2 regions of the Sulfuriflexus mobilis genome follow, and region 1 is predicted to be linked to the other one. Evidence: riboswitches for the same ligand, from Rfam matches in the RefSeq annotation. Region 1 holds a riboswitch; the other holds the start of a gene.
The links. A riboswitch is a leader RNA that binds a small molecule or an ion and turns the genes downstream of it on or off. The one in region 1 is predicted to bind cobalamin.
Positions count from the first base shown of each region.

Region 2: linked by a shared signal. The riboswitch ahead of EL386_RS09370 (TonB-dependent receptor family protein) and the one ahead of btuB (TonB-dependent vitamin B12 receptor) in region 1 are both predicted to bind cobalamin.

Region 1 is NZ_AP018725.1:763,330-766,750, forward strand. It holds gene EL386_RS03940 (efflux RND transporter permease subunit) at 1-905, shown strand, start outside; cobalamin riboswitch at 1,082-1,306, shown strand; gene btuB (TonB-dependent vitamin B12 receptor) at 1,431-3,251, shown strand; gene EL386_RS03950 (hypothetical protein) at 3,272-3,421, shown strand, end outside.
Region 2 is NZ_AP018725.1:1,900,035-1,903,455, forward strand. It holds gene EL386_RS09360 (FecCD family ABC transporter permease) at 1-245, shown strand, start outside; gene EL386_RS09365 (ABC transporter ATP-binding protein) at 242-1,009, shown strand; cobalamin riboswitch at 1,120-1,339, shown strand; gene EL386_RS09370 (TonB-dependent receptor family protein) at 1,457-3,409, shown strand.

The DNA of each region.
Region 1 (3,421 bases):
CGTTACAGTTGCGTGCCGCCTACCAGGGCACCAAGGTCAGTGATGTCTATCAGGGGCGCGAGGCCTATGAGATAAATGTCAAACTGGACAGCGAACCGAAAAATGCACTGAACGATTTTGAAAGCCTCACTGTCTTTTCCAAACAGGGAGAGGCTATACCGCTGGCGGCCATTGCGCAAATTAACGAAGTGCGGGAATTTTCTCGTATCGTACGCATCAATCATCAACGCACCATCACCATTTCTGGCGATATCGATAGCGAAATCACCAATACCAATGTTGTGATCAACGACAGCAAAAAACGTTTCCTGCCCCAATTACAAAAAGCTTATCCCGGCCTGCTATTCAGTCTGGAGGGCGAAGTAAAAAATGCCAGCGAAACCAACACCTCGGTATTGAGTGGCTTTATTGCCGGTATCGCCGGCGTGTTTCTGCTGTTGAGCCTGACGTTCCGTAATTATCGGGAACCGCTGGTGGTATTGATCAATATCCCACTGGCCCTCATTGGCGTTATCTGGGGTCACCTGCTCATGGGGCTGGACCTCAGTCTGCCGAGCATGGTCGGTTTCGTGTCTCTGGCCGGTATTGTGGTAAACGATTCAATCCTGCTGGTGGAGTACGTAAAAATCCACAGTCGTGAAGGCATGGCGTTACATGATGCCGCGGGTCAGGCCGTGCGGGATCGTTTCCGCGCCATCTTCCTGACCTCAATCACGACCGTCGCCGGTATGTTCCCGTTACTCTTGGAAACCAGTCTGCAGGCCCAGGTATTGGTTCCACTGGTCGCCAGTGTCGTATTCGGTATGATTGCGTCTACCTTTCTTACTTTACTGGTACTCCCGGCCAGCTATACCATCATGGAAGACCTTGGGTTTGTGGAAGTCGCAGAAAACGAAAACGGATAACACGTAAACGTTACAGGCCTGCAATCATATTTTGCCTGTCTGCTAAGTAAAACAAATAGTTGAGCACACGGCAGTGCAAATTATTTATTTACCCAGGGTCATTGTGCATAGTGCGATGACGCTGTGTGTGCGTTTTTTTATCTCCTTTCTTGACTTGCCGGCAGAATCACAATACTGTCAGCAAAGTTGCTTCAGGTGTTCGATGGGTATCCACCCAGAGAATGAAACGGGAAGCCGGTGCGTACTGGTAATAATCAGCACAATCCCGGCACTGCCCCCGCAACGGTAAGCGAGTTTTGGCGGATCATACAGTCACTGCGTTTCGACGTGGGAAGGCGATCCGACCAGGTAGACATCTACCACTTGCGAGTCCGGAGACCGGCCTGAAGCCATTGGTTCGCATTGCGGAGGGCGATGTTGCGGCTGACAGGTCGTTTTGCCTGTTTCCGTCTGATTTTTTCCTCTGTAGATGCCTATATGTCACTGATTTGCGCGCGGGTGAGCGTGCCAGAGGAAATTTAAATAATGAAACGCTATTTGTCTGCAGCGGCATTACTGCTGCTGAGCCCCCACACTGTTTTTGCCACCGAACTCGATCCCCTTATTGTCACCGCGACGCGCACCGCGCAGACGGCGGACAAAACACTCGCCTCGGTAACCGTCATCAGCCGCGATGATATCGAGCGTCAGCAGGCGCAATCCGTACAGGACCTGCTACGCGGTATAGCCGGCATCAGTATCAGCAACAACGGTGGCGCCGGAAAGGCCACCTCGGTGTTCCTCCGCGGCACGGAATCCGATCATGTGCTGGTACTCATCGACGGTGTCAAGGTGGGTTCCGCGACCCTTGGCACAACGGCCTTTCAACATATCCCTGTTGAGTTAATCGAACGTATTGAGGTCGTGCGCGGTCCGCGTTCGAGCCTGTATGGTTCCGAGGCCATCGGCGGCGTGATCCAGATATTCACCCGCAAGGGTGGCGGTGCGCCCAAGCCCTTTTTCAGCATCGGCGCTGGCAGCGATAATACCTATAGCGCCTCGGCCGGGGTTTCCGGCAGTGGCCATCGTGGCTGGTTCAGCCTGAGTACGAGCGGTATCGACACCAGGGGGTTTAACGCCTGTAACGGTAAACCCTCACCGGGCGGTGCCGGTTGTTTTACCCGTGAACCTGACAAGGATGGTTACCGCAATCTGTCCGCTTCCCTGCGTGCCGGCTACCGCTTGGAGAACGGGCTCGAAGTTGATGGACATGTACTGCGCACCCGCGGCGACACCGATTTCGATGGCAGCTTCGTCAACGAATCGGAATCGGTTCAACAGGTCCTTGGCGGCACGCTCCGTTTCTCACCCGTGGACACCTGGCAGGTAAGTCTGGCCGCAGGCCGTAGCCGGGATAAATCCGATAACTTCAACGACGGCACCCTGCGAAGTCAGTTCAATACCCGGCGTGATAGCCTTTCCTGGCAGAACGATGTCTCGATCGCAGATGATCATTTACTCACCCTGGGACTCGACTACCAGAATGACCGGGTCGATGGTAGCACCGCTTATGCCGTTAGCTCCCGTAATGACAAGGGGCTGTTCGCTCAATACCAGGGCGCGTTCGCCGCACATGACCTGCAACTGTCCCTGCGCCAGGACGATAACGAACAGTTTGGTGAGCACACGACGGGTGGGGTCGGCCTGGGTTATGCGTTGGCTAAAAACCTGCGGCTGACCGCGGCCTACGGCACAGCCTTCAAGGCACCGAGCTTCAACGAGCTTTATTTTCCAGGTTTCGGCAATGCCACGCTTCGGCCCGAAGCGTCGCGCAGCGTCGAGCTTGGTCTCGGTGGTAAGGTCGGTTGGGGCCAGTGGTCGCTCAACGTCTATGAGACCCGCATCGACGACCTGATTGCCTACGATTCAAGTATTTTCGCGCCGGCAAACATCAACCAGGCCCGCATCCGCGGCCTTGAGGCAATACTCACCACGCAGCTCAAGGGGTGGGACGTCAATACGAATCTCAGTCTGCTCGATCCTGAGAACCGCTCAAGCGGTGCCAACGGCGGCAATGTCTTACCGCGACGCGCTGAAGAATCGTTACGCATCGATGCCGATCGCCAATTTGGCCAGTACTCATTGGGTGCGACGCTGCGCGCGGAAGGTAAACGTTATGAGGACCTTGCCAACAGCCGCAAGCTCGGCGGCTATGCCACGCTGGATCTGCGCACCGACTACATGCTTGACAGAGACTGGCAGTTACAGGCACGTCTCGAAAACCTGCTCGACAAGGACTATGAAACTGCTGCATTTTTCAATCAGCCGGATCGCGGTCTGTTCGTGACCCTGCGTTACCAACCTTAATTACCCTGGAGGAAGAAACTATGCTGACATTATCCCCTCGAAACCAGATCATCATCGGGCTTGTCCTGACCCTGCTCATGATCGGCACACGCGGTCATCACTTCGCAACCCTTGAGCACCTGCCCGGCGCCTCCTGGGCGGTGTTTTTCCTCGCCGGTGTTTATCTGCGC
Region 2 (3,421 bases), 1.1 Mb from region 1:
GCCTTGCCGGTACCGTTGGCTTTGTCGGTTTAATCGTCCCGCATTTGCTACGCCTGCTTATCGGCACGAGTCAGCATCGCTGGATACTTCCTGGCGCGGTATTACTCGGTGGCAGCTTGCTGGTACTGGCCGATACCCTCGCCCGCGCCATTGTCGCCCCGACCCAACTCCCGGTTGGCGTAATGACCGCCGCGATTGGTGTACCCCTGTTTCTGTTCATGCTTTATCGTGGCCAGCAACGATGAACAGACTTGCTGTGCAACAACTCGATATCAAAATTGGCAACGTGCATATCTGCCACGAGCTTGACTGGCAGATGCAGGCAGGCGAGGTATGGGGCATTCTCGGTATGAATGGCTCAGGCAAGACGACCCTGCTGCATACACTGGCCGGTTTACGCGTGCCGAATGCCGGGACTGTCCTGCTCAATGATCAGCCACTCACCGCCTTGAGCCGACGAACGATTGCTCAGCAGTTAGGTGTCCTGTTTCAGGACCACCACGAAGAATTTCCCGGCACCGTCATTGAAACGGCCCTGAGTGGCCGCCACCCACATCTGCACGCCTGGCAATTTGAATCCGCGTCTGACAGGGACCTGGCGATGCAAGCCCTGGAAATAGTTGGCCTCAAGGCCTTGGCACAACGCAATGTACTTACCCTTTCGGGGGGAGAGCAGCAGCGACTCGCTCTTGCCTGCCTAATCGTGCAGTCACCACAACTCTGGTTGCTGGATGAACCGCATAATCATCTCGACCCCCACCAGCAAATTCGTCTGCTTGATCGCCTTATTCAACATGTTCAGAAGCATGGCCACAGTCTCTGCATGAGTCTTCACGACATTAATCTTGCCAGCCGTTATTGCAGCCACTTACTGATGCTGTTTGAACATACCGAGGTGCTGGCCGGCCCCAGGAATGAGGTACTCAGCGAAGAGAATCTCTCCCGTCTCTATGGCCACCCCATGCATCGGCTCGAGGCAAACGGCCGAACCGCGTGGTTACCCGAATAGACCTTAACCAACTGCCTTACCGAACTGATTACGCCCCCGGCAGTGCTAAGTTATTGATTTTTCCTGACATCTCAATTCCACGATTGACTAGCCTGGCCATTCCCCCTACTATCGCCACACCTGCATTAGGTGCTCCAACGACATATCTGTCTATGGAGTGAAACGGGAAGTCGGTGCGATGCACCAAACGTGTTATCTATTCCGACGCTGCCCCCGCAACGGTGATCGAGTCAAGGTCCGTCATACAGCCACTGTGCACAGCATGGGAAGGCGATGAACCTGGAAAAACCACTCGTAAGCCCGGAGACCGGCCCGATGCAATCTAGCGACATGTTGCGGCGGGCGACTATAGCGGGCATTACTATCTGGTTTGCCTTCCCTTACTCCCCTGCAATGCTTAAATACGCGTATGTGCGGGCGAGCATATACCTGTTACGTGGAGTAAGTATGACCAAGTTTCATCAGTCCCTGCTGGCCAGTCTCATTCTGGCGGCCATTTCCAATTCTGCCAGCGCAGCCAGTACGAACACCCAACTGGATACCGTTGTGGTCAGTGCAACACGGTCAGAACAAACAAATACAACCATACCGGGAAGCATTAGTGTCATAAGCAGGCAGGATATTGAAGCCAGTGGTGCTTCAACACTGGCTGACGTTCTCCGTGGTCAGGGTGGCGTACAGGTCCGTGACCTGGTCGGCGATGGATCAGGCATAACCGTCAGCATACGCGGATTTGGTGCAACGGCCGGCTCCAATACCCTGCTGCTTGTAGATGGCCGTCGCCTGAATAATCCTGACCTTGCTGCCCCTGAGTTCAGCAGCATCCACCTTAAAGACATTGAACGTATAGAAATTATTCAGGGCAGTGCCGGTACCTTGTTTGGTGATCAGGCCGTCGGTGGTGTCATCAATATCATCACCCGCAGCCCAGAAGCCGAACACGCTCACGTAAAACTGACTACCGCAAGTTATAACAACAACAGTATAACTGCAGGGATCAGCAACAAACTGGATAATGGCCTGAGTTACCGGATAAGTGCTTCTCAACGTAGTGCCGACAATTACCGTGACAGGAACGATGTCGATTACACCAACCTGCTTGGCCGACTCGATTATGACTTTGACGCCGGCAAGGTATTCCTTGAATATCAGACCATCGATGAGGACTTGCAGCTGCCTGGCGGCCTGTTTGCCGCAGACTTTGCACTAGACCGGCGTGCCGCGCGCTTCCCTACTGATTTTTCCGACACCGATACCGATAGCGCGCGAATCGGACTTAACTACGTGCTGAGCAATAATTGGCAGCTTGAGGCAGAGTTGACCCAACGTGATACTGATGTGATCGGTCGCTTGAGTGGTTTTAATTTCGTTCAGGAACGTAAGGTTGAGGAACTGACACCACGACTAATAGGCAGCTTTGATACCGACAATGGTGAAGCGCTTGTTACGATTGGACTGGACTTTATTAATAGCGACTATTTGCTCACCGCCTTCGGTACAACCACGAACGAGCAGAAGGTTCGTAATTTTTACGGACAGGTTGTCATACCTGTCAGCAATAAACTCACGGCCATCGTTGGCGCACGTGCAGCCAACGTAGAAAATGACCTGGCTGACTCCTTCAAATTCATTAATGGGGTTGAAATTGATGACAGCGAGACCGTCTTTGAAGCCGGCCTGTCGCTGCAAGTCAATCCGGAATGGCGCGCCTTCATCCGACGTGACGGGAACTTTCGCTTCGCCAAGCTTGACGAGCACACCCAGACACTCGGCGGCGTTAATGCACTGGAGACCCAGACCGGCACTTCCTACGAAGCAGGAGCGGAATGGAAACGTCATGCCAACAGTGCCAGGGCCACCCTGTTTCGTCTCAAGCTCGACAATGAGATCGATTATGACACGGTCAATTTTGCCAATATCAACCTCGACCCAACGGTTCGTGATGGCCTGATTTTAGAGGCCAACTGGCAGACTACGGACAAGCTCCGCCTGTCCGGACAATACAGTTACATCGATGCCGAATTCGACAAGGGCGCCTTCAAAGGCAATGACATCCCGTTTGTTGCCAGGAATACCGCGCATGTCAGTGCCACGTATGACATCGATTCAAACTGGGACGTGTTTGCCGAGGTCCAATACATTGGTGACCGGATTGCCGCCGGCGACATCACCAACGCATTTGGCAAGCTTGATGGTCACACTGTACTCAATATAAAACTGGGTTATCAACGTAACAACTGGCTTGCTGCACTGCGTGTTAACAACCTGACCGACCGCAAATACAGCGACTTTGCAGCCACCTCATATAACCCGGCTATTCCACCATTCGGCGCAACCGATATTGCCTTCTATGCCGCACCTGAACGCAATATCAGCCTGTCCATGCAATACGCATATTGATATGACTCGATC